One region of the Rhizobium sp. L9 genome, then DNA from elsewhere that is predicted to be linked to it. Evidence: riboswitches for the same ligand, from Rfam matches in the RefSeq annotation. Region 1 holds a riboswitch; the other holds the start of a gene.

Region 1 (9,043 bases):
TTTCGCCTTCCGAGCGCTCGTAGATCATCACGTGCGAGCGCACCCCGCCGTCCTTGCCGAGATCGAGTTCATTTGCGGTCGCAAAGAGATTACGCTGGGGGATAGCGACCCCGCCTTCCGGCGAAATGCCCGACGGCAGAAGCTGCACGAGTTCGGGGTCGGCGCCGGTATCCTTATAGACGCCGACGACCGAGGCGCGCTCGGCAAGCAGGAAGAAATACTGGTCATCGCCGAACTTGGCGGCTTCGAGGCCTTCCGGCTCGACGCCCTTCGATCCCGAACGGCTTTCCGGATAATGGCCGATATGGGCGACGGCGCGTTCGAAGGATGCGCCCGATTCGTAGAGGACCTTGCCCGTCTTGTCGAAGATGGTGAAGCCGCGCGAGCCGCCCTGATAGTCGCCTTCATTGGCGACGACGAGGCGGTTGTCGTCCAGCCACTTCACGGCGTCCGGCTCGCGCAGCACGCCCTTCGATTCGCTCCAGAATTTCAGAGCACCGTCGCGCTTCGTGTCGATGCCGGAGAGATCGACGCTGCCGGCGGTAAAGTGGGTCTTCACCTGAGCCGTGTTGGCGTCGATGATGACGATCTCGTTGTTTTCCTGCAGCGTTAGGGCAATTTCATTCAGGCCGTTGAAAGCGACGAATTCCGGCTCCGGATCTTCAGGGGCAACACCGGCGAGACCATTCAGCGCCACATGCTTGATGGTGCCGCAGTCGACGGTGCCGTTGTTGACCTGGAAAACGGCGAGCTCGCCGGCCGGCATCTGCGGGATCTTGCCGTCATTGACCTCTTCGTCGCGTTCGTTTTCGATCGCGATGGCGCCGAGCGTCTTGTCCTTGTTGAGGGCAATCGAATCCGGCTGGCCGCCGAGATCGCAGGTGTGCTCAATCTTTTTCGTCGCCACGTCGACGATCGCGAGGCGGCCGGAGGGTTTGGCCTTGCTTTCGGAAGTGTTGACGGCAACAAGCGCCTTGCCGGCGCTCGAGGTGACCGATGTCGGTTCGCCGTCCATCATCATCGCACCGTCGGCCTTCGGGGCCCTGGCGTCGGTAATGTCGATGAAGCCGATCGCACCGAGCGGGCTGTCGCTATAGATCAGCGTGTTGCCGTCGTCGGTTGCGGTGATGATTTCCGCGGATGTCGGCGAAAGCTTGTCCTTGTCAGCAGGCAGGTTCTGGGCGACCGGGAAGGAGGCGATGCGGTTGAAAACCGGTTCGGCCGCGGCCTGGACGGCAACGGATGCGAGAAGAACGGCAGCGAGCGCTGCCTTGCGCGATAAAATTGTCATGAAATCCCCCAATGTCGAAAGATCGAACAGAGGGGTTTTGCGGGACTGCCATGACAGAGACATGACAGCCCGCGCGTTTTCAGAGATCGGCGTCAGGCCGGCCGACTTTCCCGGCGCATCTCGTTTCGCATGATGAAGAGCGACGCTGAAAGAATGAGCGCGGCGCCCAGCCAGAGATAACCGGCCGGCGCATAACCGAAAAACAACCAGCCGGCGAGCACGTTCAGCGGCAGCTTCAGATCATCGAATGGCTGGACATAGGCGGCGTCGGCACTGGCATAGGCTAGGGTCAGCAGATATTGCGCCACGACCGTCAGGAGGCCTGCCAGAAGGAAGAGCGCGAGTGTCGTGCCTGTCGGTACGGCGAAGCCCGCCGCAAGTGCCAGACCGCCGTTGATCGGCGTCAGCAGCACCAACAGCCAGACGGTGATGGTCTCTGGCCTCTCGATACCGGTCAGGCTCTTGGTGATAAGCGAGGAGGCACCCCAGAGCAGCGCCGAGAGCACCGGCAGGAGCGCCGCCCAGGTGAAACTATCAGACCATGGCTGGAGGATGATCATCGCGCCAGCAAAACCGACACCGGTCGCTGCCCAGCGGGCCGGGCCGACGCGCTCACCGAGGAACAGGCGGGCGCCGAGAATGATGAAGAAGGGCGAGGTCATGACCAGCGCGATCGCCTGCCAGATCGGCACTGAGGCAAGACCGGAAACCCAGGCCTCGACACCAAGCGCAGCAAAGAGGACGCGCACGACGTGTCGCCGGGGATAGTCCGTACGCATGGCCGAAAGGCCTGATTTGCGCATGAAGGGCAAGGAGAAGAGGAAGGCGAAGGCATATTGCCAGAAGGCTGCGGAGGCCGGCGGAAAGGCGAGCTTCATGGTCAGCCACTGGGTGACGACGTTGAGCAGCGAGAAGGCGACGCCTCCAAGCACCATGAAAGCAGCGCCGGCAACGGCGCGAGATTGCGAGACTGCAAGGGAATTCTGATTCATGTCTTCCATCCGGAACTACAGCGCCGCGCGTCTTTCCAGACGCGCAAAAGACGCTCTAGCGCTTTTAATTGCTGCATAGTTCATCCTTAAATCGATTCCGATTTAAGGAATTATGCAGGCGACCAACATAAATCAGGACGCATGAGGCGACGGCGCGCAGAGGCCGGCAGTCCCCTGCCCGCTCACGGCCATGCTCATTCTCTTTCTTCCGGACTATACCGTCGGCTCCGGAATCGCACCGGATCTGCTGCCCCCTTCCCCGGCCGAAGCTTGAGAAGGCGCTCGCGGGCTCGGGCCACAGCCCTTACCGCCGGTGGGGACATTCACCCCGCCCTGAGAACAGCATCGTTCGTAAAACAAGGCGCTGCCTACGGCAAGCGGCAAAACAAAAGGGGTCCGGCAGCGCCGAACCCCTCGAAATCCTGCTCAGCCGTTCTCGTTTACGACTGCCGGACGATCAAATCAGCCGTTGACGGCGTCCTTCAGGCCCTTGCCGGGCGTGAACTTCGGCACGTTGCGGGCTGGAATATCGACTTCAGCGCCGGTCGACGGGTTGCGGCCCTTTGTTGCAGCGCGATGAGAAACGGTGAAGCTGCCGAAACCAGCGAGGCGGATATCGCCCTTGTTCTTGAGTTCGGCCTGGACAACGTCGAAAACCGCGTCAACAGCGGAAGCCGCGTCAGACTTCGTCAGTCCTGCCTTTTCGGCCACTGCGGACACGAGTTCATTCTTGTTCATGTTTCCACCCCTTTCTAAATGGTATGAAACGACTCAAATCTAAGCTAGGCGCAGAATAGGTTTCATCAGGCCCGCCGGGAACCCAAAAGCCCTGCAAATCAAGGAAAAGCAAGCGTCTCCATGACGTTTTCACAAAAAAGGCTGGCGTTTCCGCCAGCCTTTTTGCGTCTTTTGCTTCAATCGGGCATAAATGTGGCAAACGCCACTCAATGCGCGATCGTTGCGCCCGTATCATCGAGGCCTTCGACCGACGTGATGACGGGCGTTTCCACCGTGCCATCCCACTCGATCGGCTCCGGCCGACGGATCAGCGCATGCTTGATCACCTCGCCCATCCGCGAGACCGGGATGATCTCCATACTGTTCTTCACGTTATCCGGAATCTCCGCCAGGTCCTTTGCGTTTTCTTCCGGAATCAGCACTTTCTTGATGCCGCCGCGAAGCGCTGCCAGCAGCTTTTCCTTGAGACCGCCGATCGGCAGCACCCGGCCGCGAAGGGTGATTTCACCGGTCATGGCCACATGCTTGTTGACCGGGATGCCGGTCATGATCGAAACGATGGCGGTTGCCATGGCGACACCGGCCGACGGGCCATCCTTCGGCGTCGCACCTTCCGGCACGTGCACGTGGATGTCGTTCTTTTCGAACATCGGCGGTTCGATGCCGAAATCGACAGCGCGCGAGCGGACGTAGGAAGCCGCCGCCGAGATCGATTCCTTCATGACGTCCTTCAGATTGCCGGTAACCGTCATGCGGCCCTTGCCCGGCATCATCACGCCTTCGATGGTCAGCAGCTCGCCGCCGACTTCCGTCCAGGCAAGGCCGGTCACGACGCCGACCTGATCCTCGCCCTCGGCTTCGCCATGGCGGAAGCGCGGGACGCCAAGATAGTCGGCGATGTTGGCGGCCGTCACGTGAACGGACTTCGTCTTGCCCTTGATGATCTCGGTGACCGCCTTGCGGGCGAGCTTCATCAATTCGCGTTCGAAGCTGCGGACACCGGCTTCGCGGGTGTACTGCTGGCTGATCGCCATCAGGGCATCGTCGCTGACCGAGAATTCTTCCGGCTGCAACGCATGTTCCTTGATAGCCTTCGGCAGCAGGTGCCGCTTGGCGATCTCGCGCTTTTCATCTTCGGTGTAGCCGGCGATACGGATGATCTCCATGCGGTCCATCAGCGGTGCAGGGATGTTCAGCGTATTCGCGGTCGTGATGAACATCACATCCGACAGGTCGTATTCGACTTCCAGATAGTGGTCCATGAAGGTCGAGTTCTGCGCCGGATCGAGCACTTCGAGCAGGGCCGAAGACGGATCGCCACGGAAATCCATGCCCATCTTGTCGATTTCGTCGAGCAGGAAGAGCGGGTTGGACTTCTTCGCCTTCTTCATCGACTGGATGACCTTGCCGGGCATCGAGCCGATATAGGTGCGGCGGTGACCGCGGATTTCGGCTTCGTCGCGAACGCCGCCGAGCGCCATGCGGACATACTCACGGCCGGTCGCCTTGGCGATCGACTGGGCGAGCGAGGTCTTGCCGACGCCCGGAGGGCCGACGAGGCAGAGGATCGGGCCCTTGATCTTGGTGGCGCGAGCCTGCACGGCGAGATATTCGACAATGCGTTCCTTGACCTTGTCGAGACCGAAGTGATCGGCCTCAAGGATCTTCTCGGCATTGTTGAGGTCGGCCTTGATCTTCGACTTCTTGCCCCACGGAATGCCGAGCAGCCAATCCAGATAATTGCGCACGACCGTGGCTTCCGCCGACATCGGGCTCATCTGGCGCAGCTTCTTCAGCTCCGCCTCCGCCTTTTCACGGGCCTCCTTGGACAGCTTGGTCTTGGAGATGCGCTCTTCCAGTTCGCTCATCTCGTCGCGGCCTTCCTCGCCGTCACCGAGCTCCTTCTGGATCGCCTTCATCTGCTCATTGAGATAATATTCGCGCTGGGTCTTCTCCATCTGGCGCTTGACGCGCGAGCGGATGCGCTTTTCGACCTGCAGCACCGAGATCTCGCCTTCCATGAAGCCGAGAGCCTTTTCGAGACGCTGCTTGACGCTCGTCGTCTCCAGCATCTCCTGCTTCTCGGTGATCTTGATCGACAGATGCGAGGCGACCGTATCGGCGAGCTTGGAATAGTCGTCGATCTGGCTGGCGGCACCGACCACTTCCGGCGAAATCTTTTTGTTCAGCTTCACATAGCTTTCGAATTCGGAAACGACCGAGCGCGACAAAGCTTCCAGTTCGACAGGATCGTCATGGGGCTCCTCGAGCACATGGCCGAGCGCCTCATAGAAATCCTCACGGCTCGTATAAGTGTCGATCTCGGCGCGGGCGCGGCCTTCAACCAGAACCTTGACGGTGCCATCAGGCAGCTTCAGCAGCTGCAGCACGTTTGCCACGGTGCCGACATTGTGGATCGCCGAAGGGTCCGGATCATCGTCGCTGGCGTTGATCTGCGTCACCAACATGATCTGCTTGTCCGAGCCCATGACCTCTTCGAGCGCACGGATCGACTTTTCCCGTCCGACAAACAGCGGCACGATCATATGCGGGAAAACCACGATGTCACGCAAAGGCAGAACAGGGTAGGCAGTGCTGCTCGCTACAGACGTTTTCTTCGTCATTTTTTATCCTTTCCATCGTCCCGTTACCGGGCTCTTTGCACGGCCGCTTGGGATCGGCCGGCACTCTCACTTGGCCTACAAGTGGAGGTTCTTACTATGCTTTTCAAGCCACGCTAACGCCCGCGTTCCCCGTATATGACAGCTTCGTTACAACGGAACACCAGCACTATGAAACGCGTGGCTGGACCGGCGCTTACCACTTCCGACCCGGCTAAATACAACGCCAGCAATACACTCACGGAATCACTGCATCATTGCAAGCACCGCCCCTTGCGCAACATCGGCAAAGGCAAGCTCCAGTTCCCACCGGCAAAATACTAACAGCGCCTCGCATGGTTTTTCAAATAGAAAGGGGCTCGCCCATGGCAAGCCCCTTAAAATAACGGTGCGAAAACCATAAGATTACGCGGAAGCGTTGGCTTTTTCTTCCTGACGATCGGCATAGATGTAGAGCGGACGAGCCGAGCCGCGCACCACCTCCTCCGAGATGACCACCTCGCGCACGCCTTCCAGCGTCGGCAGTTCGAACATCGTGTCGAGCAGGATCTTCTCCATGATCGAACGAAGGCCGCGGGCGCCGGTCTTGCGCACGATCGCCTTGCGGGCGATTTCACGCAATGCATCCTCGTGGAAGGTGAGTTCCACATCTTCCATCTCGAACAGCCGCTGATACTGCTTGATCAGCGCGTTCTTCGGCTCGGATAGGATTTGGATCAGCGCGTCCTCGTCGAGATCCTCGAGCGTCGCCAAAACCGGCAGACGGCCGATGAACTCGGGAATGAGGCCGAACTTGACCAGATCTTCCGGCTCCAGTTCGCGCAGGACTTCGCCGACGCGGCGATCGTCCTGAGCTTTCACAGTCGCGCCGAAGCCGATCGAAGTCTTCTCGCCGCGGGCGGAGATGATCTTGTCGAGGCCGGCGAAGGCGCCACCGCAGATGAACAGGATGTTCGTCGTGTCGACCTGCAGGAATTCCTGCTGCGGGTGCTTGCGGCCGCCCTGCGGCGGAACGGAAGCGACCGTGCCTTCCATGATCTTCAAGAGCGCCTGCTGCACGCCCTCGCCCGAGACGTCGCGGGTGATCGACGGATTGTCGGACTTGCGCGAAATCTTGTCGACTTCGTCGATGTAGACGATGCCGCGCTGCGCGCGTTCGACGTTGTAGTCGGCCGCCTGGAGGAGCTTCAGAATGATGTTTTCGACATCCTCGCCGACATAGCCTGCTTCTGTCAGCGTCGTCGCATCCGCCATGGTGAAGGGAACGTCGATGATGCGGGCGAGCGTCTGGGCCAGATAGGTCTTGCCGCAGCCTGTGGGTCCGACGAGCATGATGTTGGACTTCGCCAGCTCGACTTCGCCGTTCTTGGAGGCGTGCGCCAGGCGCTTGTAATGGTTGTGAACGGCGACCGACAGGATCTTCTTCGCCTGCCGCTGGCCGATGACGTATTCATCGAGGACCTTGATGATGTCCTGAGGCGTCGGGACGCCGTCGCGGGACTTGACCATCGAGGACTTGTTCTCCTCGCGGATAATGTCCATGCACAATTCGACGCATTCATCGCAGATGAAGACGGTCGGTCCGGCAATCAGTTTCCGGACTTCGTGCTGGCTCTTTCCGCAGAACGAACAATAGAGGGTGTTCTTGGAGTCGCCGCCGTTGCTGCCGCTGACCTTGCTCATATCACTTTCCTTCCAGCACGCCGCATTTCAAGGCGAAATCGCGGTCCACTCTATCAGCTCCTGGCGGCACTCCGTTTCCGGAGCCTTTGCCGAGAAGGGCTTCAGGGGCTACAAACCGGTCCCAATCAACCATGTCAGGGTTCCGGTGGCAACGAATTCCCCTTCGAATGCCAAATGCTATGTCATAAAAATTCAACATAGCATTAATAGTTACTATTAGCGTCTTCGTCGCCAGTTGAAAGCCTTGTTCGATCACAAATGAGATAGAACTGTGGCGAGGAAAACACCATCCCAATTAATTACTAGGCCTGCTCGCCTTCCATCTCGAGGCGTGATGTCAGAACCTTGTCGATGACGCCCCAGCCCTGGGCCTCGTCCGCATCCATGAAATGGTCACGATCGAGCGTCTTTTCAACTTCCTCGTAGCTGCGGCCGGTGTGCTTGACATAGACCTCGTTCAGCCGGCGCTTCATCTTTAGGATGTCGCGGGCGTGGCGCTCGATGTCCGAGGCCTGGCCCTGGAAGCCGCCCGAGGGCTGGTGAACCATGATGCGGGAATTCGGCGTGGCGAAGCGCATGTCTTTATGGCCGGCCGCCAGCAGCAGCGAACCCATGGACGCGGCCTGGCCGATGCAGAGCGTCGAAACCGCCGGTTTGATAAACTGCATAGTGTCGTAGATCGCCATGCCCGCGGTGACGACGCCACCGGGAGAATTGATGTAGAGAGCGATTTCCTTCTTCGGGTTTTCCGCCTCGAGGAAGAGAAGCTGGGCGCAGACGAGCGTCGCCATGTGATCCTCGACGGCGCCGGTCAGGAAGATGATGCGTTCCTTCAACAGACGGGAATAGATGTCGTAGGAGCGTTCACCGCGGTTGGTCTGTTCGACGACCATCGGCACGAGGGCCATTGCGGTATCAACTGGGTTTCTCATGTGCGTCCTTTGTCAACGTCATGCCGGCACGCCGGGAATCAAAGAAAATGTCTTATCCCTACATAGAGTGTCCCTGCCCTCCTCTTCAAGACACGCATTGGGATAACGTTAAGAAGACGGGGCAGGGCCCCAGGGCTTGGGCGCCGACAGCCTCTTTCTCGCAAACTCCGGTCGGCCGCGAGCCCTCGATGTCGTCTCCCCTCGCTTTTCTCCATGACAGAATGAAGGAACTCCATTCGACAGCGCTCAAGCACGTTTACCCAACGGAAAGCCTATCGCCAGATACCGGCCGAAAATCATGCCGCAGTGCAACGACATTAAGGAAGTGGCGAGCTTCCTCCGCAAGAATGCGGGCCAACAGACAAGGTCGACGGGCAAGGGGTTGCTGCCGTGTTCAATATCGCTACAGGTCTCGCCATCTGGTGTTCGGAGGCCATGACGCTCGCTCTGGTGCTCTTCGTCGCCTGGCGCCACAATGTCAGAAATGAAGCCTATCTCTATTGGGGCCTGGGCTTCTTTCTGACTGCCATAGGCTTTGCGATGATCTCGCTGCGCAGCGAAATCCCCAGCCTGTTTTCCATCGAGGTGGGCAATGCCATCGCGCTTCTCGGCCAGAGCGCCTGGGTGGCGGGTTTTCTCGCACTCGACCGCAAGAAGATGGAATGGTGGGCTCTGCTGCCGCCGGCAATCTGGCTGGCCGGGGTCTTTCTGCCCTGGGTCAACACTGATTATTCCAACCGCGTCGTGCTCTATAATCTCGCTTCGGCGACGGGTGCCACGGCATTG
Region 2 (9,043 bases), on a different contig from region 1:
CATGGAAGCGACGGCAACGCCGTCGAGCGACGCCCTGCCCTCCGCCGGCCGGATGAGGCCGGCCAGCGCATGCAACGCCGTGCTCTTGCCAGAGCCGTTCGGCCCGATCAGCGCCCGGATCTCCCCCTTTTCGAGCGAAAGGCTGAAGCTGTCGAGAGCTTTGCGCTTGTTGTACATCACCGAGAGGTCGGAACAGGACAATGGCATTTCGGCCTCACATGGTTTTGCGCAGCAGCGCCAGCAGAAGCGGCACGCCGAAAACGGCCGTGACCACGCCGATCGGGATTTCCTCGGCATGGCCGAGTAGCCGGCCAATGAGATCACCGAGCGCGACGACGACGGCGCCGAGCACGATCGTCAGCGCCAGCGACAGCCTAAAATTCCGCCCGGCCAGGAAGCGAGCGAGATGGGGCACGATGAGGCCGACGAAGACGATCGGCCCGACCGCGCCGACGGCACTTGCCGCAAGCGCGCAGGAGACGACCAGCACGATCGAGAACTGCCTGCGATAACCGAGCCCGAAGGACCGGGCGACGGGCGCATCGAACTGCAGCAGCATCAACGGCCGGTAGATCACCGGCAGCATGGCGAGGCCGGCGATGGTGAAGGGCAGCAGGAAGAGCGCATGATCCCAACTGCGGGCGTAAAGGCTGCCGGACAGCCATTCGAGAATGATCTCGATGCGGGCCGATCCCCATCCGGCGATGAGGCCGATCGCCACCGCATGCAGCACCGCGCCGACCGCCACGCCGCAGAGCGTGATGCGTAGCGCGCTGAGGCCGAGGCGGAAGGCGAGCAGATAGATGACGCCGCCGGCGAGTAGGCCGCCGGCAAGCCCTGCCGCCGGCAGCCATGCGACCGGCAGTTCGGCCAGCGTGTTCGAGCCGGGCTCGAAAATATAGACGGTAAACAGCAGAAAGATCGTTACCGACAGTGTCGCTCCCTGCGACACGCCCATCAGCGAGGGATCGGCAAGCGGATTGCGGGTGATGGTCTGCAAGAGATATCCCGCCAGCGAAAAATGAATGCCGGCTAGGATGCCGGTGGCGATGCGCGGCAGCCGGATATCCAGAATGATCAGCCGCGCCTCCGCCGAGCCGCCGCCGCTCAGAACGGCCGCGACGTCTCCCATGGGAATGTCGGCGACGCCGAGAAAGATCGCCGCCGCAATTGAGAGGACCGTTAATACGGCGAGCGCAGCTGTCATGCCGAAGCTTGCCTGACCGGCCAATATCGATGCCGGCGCGCTCATGGCGTCTCACCGGCAAGGCTCAGCCGCCCGCGCTGGACGAGATAGATGAAGATCGGGCCGCCAAGCATTGCGGTGACGATGCCGACGGGCAGTTCACGCGGGATGGCGATGCTGCGCGCGAAAACATCGGCGACCGTCACGATCAGCGCGCCGAGCGAAGCGCTCAACCCGATCTCCCAACCCGTGCCGCGGGGTTTCAGCAGCCGGGCGATGTGGGGAGCGGCAAGACCGACGAAGGCGACCGGCCCGGCGACGGGCGCAACGCCCGCGACCGGAATGACGGCAAGGATGAGAACGAGCGGCTTCCACAGGCCGAGCTGCAGGCCCATGCCGGCCGCCGCATGATCGCTCAGCATGAACATGCCGATGACCCGCCGCAGAAGGAGCGTCCCGGCAACCCCGGCGAACGTCCAGGGCAGCATATAGAGGACATGTGACCAGCTGCGCCCCTGGAAGCCGCCGGCGAGCCAGAAGAGCAGCGATGCCGATTGCGGCCCTGTCAAGAGCAGCACATAGGTGGTGATCGCGCTTAAGAACAGCGAGACGCTGACGCCGCCGAGCGCAAGCTGCAGCGGCCGCCCCTGCCCGCCGCGCGAAACCCAGAATGTCACCGAGGCAGCCAAGACCCCGCCGGCAAGGCCGATGAAGGGATAATAGGCAGGTGAAAGCCAGGGCAGAAAAACGAAGCAGCAGACGATCGGCGCGACCGCCCCGGATGTCACGCCGGTAATGCCGGGATCGGCCAGCGGATTGCGCGTCAGCGTCTGCAGCAAGTAGCCGGAAACGGCAAGGCCCGCCCCGCCGGCGGCCGCCGCCAGGCTGCGCGGCAGCCGCAGCGTCCAGACGAGGACAGATTCGAGCTTGCCGTCGGGCGCCAGAAGCACGCGCAGCGCTGTCTCGACCGAAAGCGTCTTGGCGCCAACCAGCAAGCCGAGCATCGTCGCCAGCATCGCGGCGGCGACAATGAGCCCTATGGCCAGGAATGATTGCCGGGGGCTCATCGCAGGCCTTTTCCTTGAACTTAGTTCTGCAGTTCGGCCGGGATCAGCTTGGCAGCCTCGGCCTTGACATCGACAGCCGGGAACGTGTCGGGGTAGAGGTAGTGCGCAGCCTCGCGCAGCACGATTTCGCGGGCGATCGGGCCGTTGGTCTCGACCCACTGGTCGCCGACGTAGAAGACGCGGTTGTTCTTGACTGCCGACAGCTGCGACCAGATCGGGTTGCTCTCATGCGGGCGATCCGGGCCCGAATCATAGACGAAGATGACCTCCGGATCCTTCTCGAGCATGGTTTCGAGGCTGAGGTCGATGCCGAACTCGCCGCCCGGATTTTTCGGCCCCGGAACATTGTCGCCGCCGATCGCGGCGACGATCGAGGCCGAGGTATTTTCCGTGTGGAAGGCGAAGGGTGTCGCGCCGCCCCACATGATCAGGAAGCGCGGGTGAACGCCCTTCGGCGCCTTGGCGGCAAATTCCGCAAGATGCTTGCGGAATTCGGCGTTCAGCTGCTCGCCGCGTTCGGGCTGGCCGAGCAGCTTAGAAAGGGCGGCGGTCTCGCTGTAGCTCTCTTCGAGCAGTTCCATATTATAGGCGACGTAGGGCGCGATGTTTTGAAGCTGCGCCGCATTGCCGACCGTATAGCGGCGGATCGCGACGATCAGATCCGGCTTGGCTTCGGAGAGAAGTTCCAGATTGGGCTTAGCGCGCTGGCCGATCTGCTTCATTCCGGAAGTCAGGCCCAGCAGGAATTCGGGCTCGCGGCCTTTCGTCATATAGGTGCTGGCGACCGGCTTGATGCCGAGTGCCAGCGCGACGTCATCTGCGAAATAGGAAATCGAGGCAAGGCGCTTCGGCTGTGCCGGAACTTCGACGGTGACGCCACGATCGTCGACGACCGAGACTTTCTTGCCGTCGTCGGCCGGCGCGGCCCCTGCCACGAGCATTGCGGACAGTCCGAGGGCCGAGAAAAATTTATGTGCGTATCGAGTCATATCTGAAAACTCCCCTCTGACCGGCAGAGGCTTTAGCCAAAAAAGCGGAGTTTAACAATCATGATTCTTTTGCGCTGTTTCTGGGAAGGGACGGCACTGCCTGCACAAGCGGTCAGTTCCCATCTCAGGCTCAATCCTCAGCCAAAGTGAAGACGGCGCACGGCTCGGCGATGCCGCGCAGGGCGTGCTCGCCGAGCGGCGTCAGCGCAGCCTGGGTATTCGCCGCCACGGCGCCTGAGATCAGCACGCTGTGGCCGAGCGGCTTGCAGAGCCCTTCCAGCCGGCTGACCAGATTGACCGCCGGGCCGATGGCGGTGAAGTCAAGCCTGTCGGCGGCGCCGATATTGCCCCAGAGGATTTCGCCGAAATGCAGGGCGGCCCCGAAGGGCAGCGGCGCCAGCCCCTCAGCCTCACGCATCCGATCGAGATGAACCATGCCGGCGCGGCAGGCGGCTACAGCCCGAAGCGCCGCCTCACAGGCCTCTCGATCAGCTCCGGCCCCGTTGCCGGAAGCAGCAGTGACGGGAAAGATCGCCAGCACGCCGTCGCCGATGAATTTCAGCACCTCGCCGCCGAAGGCATGCACGGCGCCGGCGACGCGGTCGAAATAAGCGTCGAGCGCGGATATCATCGCCTGCGGCTCCGTCACTTGGGAAAGCGCGGTGAAATCCCGCAAATCGGCGCAGAGAAGAGCGGCGCGAATGGTTTCGCCGGTGCCCCGGGCAAGCGCACCCGCCTGAACGCGAGCCGCACTGCGCCGGCCGAGGTAGGCTTCCAGCAGCGCCGCCTGCGCTTCCCGCGCAGCAAGGACTGCGAGTGGCGCCGCAGCAAAACGCGCGACGTCCTGCAGCCGCGCGGCTTCATCAGGAGAAAATTCGTCCGCCCCTGCCCCCTTGCCGATGCCCGCCCAGCCGAGCACGGCGCCGTCCCGCGAAGCTCCAATCCTCTCCTCCCAAACCGGCCCGAGCCCGGCTAGCCATTCGCGCCCGGCATCGCTTTGCGGTGCGGCGGCAAACCCCAGCGCCTCGATGACGGCTCCGGTTTCCGCCCGCCACAGCCAGCTACGCCGCGCTATGATCGGATGCGGCACCGAAAGTGTCAGCGCGCCGCCGGAAAGCTCCAGGCCGTCGGCCAGCAGCCGGCGCCCGAGCTCGGCCAGAAACCGTTCGGGGCCGGGCGAAGCCGCAGCCTCGTCAATCAGCCAGGCAATGGAGGAAGGCAGATCCATGGGTTAACATTGGCATTGCAACAGGACGGGGGCAACCCCGCGACATCAGCCCCACGGAGACTCCTGCGGCCTCTCAGGAGGTCTCCGGTATTCGCCTGTTGCCAACCAAAAATGCGCAACGACATCGTAGGACTTGTGCAGAGGATCTGCGGCGATCCAGTTAAGAAAATGTAAATAAAGGTTTTCTGTTAATGATTGCCCTGGCCAAATGCAGAGCATGACTGACTTCATCGGCCCACTCAGGACACCTGTGGTGGATTTCCTATCGGCACTTGCCCCCGCCGAGTCCCTCCGCAACCCTGTCAACCCTACCTCCCAACAACTCTGTGGAAAACCATTCATCATGGTGGAAAACAACCCGATAAACACTTTTAAATTGCGCGACATTCGTTCGTTTATGTGCGAACTTGTCACTAGCGATTGAGGGGTTGCTATGGGCACGACATACTGGCCGAAAGACCCGCTGGACGGGAATGACATGACCCTGCTGACGTCGATCCTTCGGCGCTGGTGCGCGCGTTATGGGATCGAGTTTACAGCCGAAGAAAGCAAACGGAAGGCGAAGGAACTCGTCGAATGGTTCGAGTTCGGTGTCAAGGATCCGGCCGAGCTCGAAGAGCTGATCGACGGAAAGCACTGGCTCGTCAGCCGCATCTGAGCGCAGCGTTATTTCAGCTGATAAAGGCCGGGCGAAACATCGCACCGGCCCTCGTTCGTCTCCCTCTGTCAAAAGTTTTAGTAGTCATCGCGCCAGCGGCGTTCGCGGTCCCAGCGCCCCTCATAGCGCCAGCGCGGGCCATCCCAATCGCGATGACGCCGCTCCCAGCCCCAGCGGGGCGGACCGCCATAGAAAGCTACAGGCGGCGGGCGGCGCCAGTTGCGCCGGCATTCGCCCCAGCGGGTCAGATGCCAGCCGCGACCACAGGCGTAGTCGACCTTTGTGACAGTGCTCTCAACCTTGATTGCCCCGATCGGCATCGCCTGAGCTGTGCCAATCGAGAGGCTGCCAGCGAGCAAGGCAGCCGCGATAGAAAGTGCCTTCATCGAAAACTCCATTTCATCCAGCCGCAATCACCTTAGGACCGCCAAATTGAACTGGAGATGAACTGCGCGTTCATGTTTGCGGACGATAAAGCAGCACTTTTTTTGACCGCAGCGGACCGTTCTTCCCGTAGGGTCAAGCGCTTGGGGAGCATCCCGTCGCCTGCCGAAAACCGTTCATGTCCTTCCGTAAAAAGGATCTGGACCCGGGTCCCGCCCGGCCGCGACTTCCGTGAGCCGGCCGAGATAATGCGCCCAGCCCTCCTCATGACCGGCGCATTGCTCCGCACTCGGCAGACCGCTATGGGTGAGCCGCAAAAGCGTTCCGCCTCCTTGCTCGATCAGATCGATCTCGACCAGGCTCGATCCCGGCGGCACCACCTCGCTGCCATCCCAGCCGAAGCTGTAGGCAAGCCGATGCACCGGCACCACCTCGCGGAAGGAGCCGCGCGCAAAACGGGCGCCGGTGACGTTGACGAGATAGAGCCCACCCGGCTCCGGCTCGACCTCGGCCTCCGTCCCCATCCAGCGCAGGATCTTCTCCGGATCGGTCATCAGTGCAAACACCGCCGCCGGCGGCGCCGCAAGATGCGCCTCGCGGCGCACGACGAAAGATTCTGGCATCGCTCTCTCCCATGGTTGCTGCTCTACCCCTCAATGAGGCCGAGCAGCATGCTTTTTCGACATGGATGTCCTCAGCGGAAGCATGTAGGTGGATGCGCACGCTGCGCAAGGGCGATGGGGCACGTGCCCTTCGGACGAAAACGTCTTCCCTATTGCCAGCCCGCCGCCTTGGCCCTATTGTCCGCGCCGTTCTCAGGGCGGGGTGAAAGTCCCTACCGGCGGTATGCAGTTTCGATTGCGAGCCCGCGAGCGCCTTCCTCGGAAGGGTCAGCAGATCAGGTGAGATGCCTGAGCCGACGGTCATAGTCCGGATGAAAGAGAACGTGCGCTGCTGCTGCCCTCCGGGCTGGCTGCGGATGCTCGTGATCGCCTTGGGTGATGTGTCTGTACGCCAAAGGAGATTACCATGACACCCACCCGTTATGCCTTCGTCAAAGCCGGCTGGCACGCCGATATCGTCGACCGTGCGCTCGAAGGTTTCCAACAGCTTGTTCCCGCCGAACAGATCGACGTATTCGACGTCCCCGGCGCCTTCGAAATGCCGCTGCTGTCGCGCGATCTTGCCGCGAGCGGGCGCTATGCCGCCGTCATTGCCGCCGCCTTCGTCGTCGATGGCGGGATCTACCGCCACGAATTCGTCGCCCAGGCCGTGGTCGATGGCCTGATGCGCGCCGGCATGGATACCGGCGTGCCGGTGCTGTCGGTCTCACTGACACCGCATCACTATCAGGAAACCGAGCATCACACGCAGATCTACCGCGCTCATTTCGTCGAGAAGGGCCGTGAGGCTGCGCGCGCCGCTCTGATGATCGGCAAAACGCGCGCTGCCCTTGCTGCTTAAAAGCTAGCGCAACAGACGGCGGGATGGCCCGCCGTCTTCTTCATGTCGACTGAAGAATTGATTCGACGCTCCACCCGCGCTGTGGTCCACTCGATCCTGACATGTATCGCCATTCTTAATGCGTCCAAACCTCAAGGGAGCTGAAGATGAGCAATGCAATGCGCAGTGAACCCCCAACCGAATCCATGAAAACACGACCGGTCGACACCAAGCTCGAAGTGGTCGTCATTCCCGTTTCCGACGTCGACCGCGCCAAACGTTTTTACGAGAGCCTTGGCTGGAGGCTAGACGCCGATTTCGCCAATGATGCCGATTTCCGCGTGATCCAGTTCACCCCACCGGGCTCCGGTTGCGCGATCATCTTCGGCAAGAATGTCACCGCCGCCGCTCCCGGCTCCGCCCAAGGCCTCTATCTCATCGTCTCCGACGTCGAGGCCGCAAGGCGCGATCTCATCGCCCGCGGCGTCGAGGTGAGCGAGGTCTTCCACGATGCTTCAGGCGTCTACGCCGGCAAGGACGAGCCCTATCTCTTCGGGCGCCTGCGCATCGCCGGCCGCGACCCCGACCACCGCAGCTATCGTTCCTTCGCCTCGTTCAAGGATCCCGATGGCAACGGCTGGCTGTTCCAGGAAGTCACCACACGCCTGCCGGGACGCATCGACGCCGATGAGACCGCCTTCTCGACATCGAGCGACCTCGCCGCCGCCCTCCGCCGCGCCGCCGAGGCCCACGGCGAACACGAGAAGCGCAATGGAGGCAAACACGACGAGAACTGGCCGGACTGGTACGCCGAATACATGGTCAGCGAACAGGCCGGCAGGCAGCTGCCGTTATAGGTGGCGGCACGGAGCAGCCGCCTTGCCCGTCGGCACCTCAAGGTGAGGCTCTTCGAGCGGCAGATGCTTTCTTCTTTGCTTTGTCGGTATGCCATGTGACAACCACACGGCATACCCTCTCCGGGCTCATCAGGTCGCGACTCACCGATCGAATATATCCCGCCACTGCTTCTCGCCGATCAGACAGTCCGCCGTCGGCGCGTCGGCGGCTATCCTCTCCACCGTCGGCGAGGGTGAAATGCCGCTGATCTCGAGCACCAGCTTGCGGCGCACGGCGATGGCGAAATCCTCAATCCTGTGGACCGGCAGCACGAAGCTGCCGGGGCCGCCGATCACGCAATCGGCGTAATATTTGTCGAGCCCTCCGGGAGCATCGGAAGGACGCAGCATGATCGCCAGCCCGTTGATGATCATGCCCGACGCCACCGCCTTGTCCCTGGTGGCCGTCACCGGGCTGCCGGAATTGTTCGGACCGTCGCCGGAGACGTCGATCACCTCACGCCTGCCGCGAAAGGGTCCGGTGGTGATCATGCTGGCGCCCTGATCGATGGCTGTTGAGATCGAGGTGCGCCGTTGCGTGGCTATCGGCCGGGCGTCAAGCTTATCGGCGAAGGCGATCGCATCCGCTTCCGTCTCAATCACCTGCCAGTCGATCATCGAATCCTGGACGACATAGCCCGCCCATTCGAAATAGCTGATGGCGATGCGGCCGGTGAGCCCGCCTTTGACCGCATCGATGAATTCCTTGTGCTTGAGCGCCTCGACATAACCGTCGCGCTGAATGCCGATCTCTTCGAAATCCATTGACCGCGAGGTGTCGACGGCAAGCACCAGCGTCACATCAACCTCGTTTGCGCCCGCCCCAACTGTCGGCACGACTCCGGTAAGACCCATGAGTACCGCAAGCGTGGTCAGCATCGGCAAATCCCCGCGCATCGAGCAGGGAAATGTAACACAACTTGGCCCGCGAAGGACGCCCGGCCTCGTGCGGGGTTTCAATTTTCGGTGATATCAGGAGCGCCTGCCTTGTCCCTTGAGGCCGCTGCGGGGAACTCACAGAGAGACTCTCCTGCCATGCAGCTTTCCAGGACCTCAACGCAAAGGCGCCCATAAAGGGTTCTTCCACGCCTTCAGCGCTTCCAGAAAAACCTGCAGGCGCAGCGGCAGGAAGCGGCGGGTGGGATAGACGGCGTGCACGAAGATTTCCGGCGAGGACCAGTCCGGCAGCAGG

Evidence for each region. Region 1 has a riboswitch for FMN ahead of CO660_RS08675 (DMT family transporter). Riboswitches for the same ligand answer to the same signal wherever they lie in the genome.
Region 2: another riboswitch for FMN. It lies ahead of CO660_RS06705 (6,7-dimethyl-8-ribityllumazine synthase); the one in region 1 lies ahead of CO660_RS08675 (DMT family transporter).

The regions. Positions count from the first base shown of each region.
Region 1 covers NZ_NWSZ01000007.1:70,202-79,244, forward strand. The annotation lists gene CO660_RS08670 (esterase-like activity of phytase family protein) at 1-1,291, opposite strand, end outside; gene CO660_RS08675 (DMT family transporter) at 1,384-2,283, opposite strand; FMN riboswitch at 2,476-2,628, opposite strand; gene hupB (DNA-binding protein HupB) at 2,746-3,021, opposite strand; gene lon (endopeptidase La) at 3,228-5,645, opposite strand; gene clpX (ATP-dependent Clp protease ATP-binding subunit ClpX) at 6,048-7,325, opposite strand; gene clpP (ATP-dependent Clp endopeptidase proteolytic subunit ClpP) at 7,628-8,257, opposite strand; gene CO660_RS08700 (GGDEF domain-containing protein) at 8,648-9,043, shown strand, end outside.
Region 2 covers NZ_NWSZ01000005.1:285,376-294,418, reverse strand. The annotation lists gene CO660_RS06745 (ABC transporter ATP-binding protein) at 1-207, opposite strand, end outside; gene CO660_RS06740 (iron ABC transporter permease) at 215-1,252, opposite strand; gene CO660_RS06735 (iron ABC transporter permease) at 1,249-2,253, opposite strand; gene CO660_RS06730 (ABC transporter substrate-binding protein) at 2,274-3,242, opposite strand; gene CO660_RS06725 (adenylate/guanylate cyclase domain-containing protein) at 3,373-4,470, opposite strand; gene CO660_RS06720 (hypothetical protein) at 4,904-5,128, shown strand; gene CO660_RS06715 (hypothetical protein) at 5,206-5,514, opposite strand; gene CO660_RS06710 (SRPBCC family protein) at 5,689-6,135, opposite strand; FMN riboswitch at 6,320-6,462, shown strand; gene CO660_RS06705 (6,7-dimethyl-8-ribityllumazine synthase) at 6,542-6,976, shown strand; gene CO660_RS06700 (VOC family protein) at 7,123-7,812, shown strand; gene CO660_RS06695 (DUF1194 domain-containing protein) at 7,954-8,730, opposite strand; gene CO660_RS06690 (LysR family transcriptional regulator) at 8,905-9,043, opposite strand, start outside.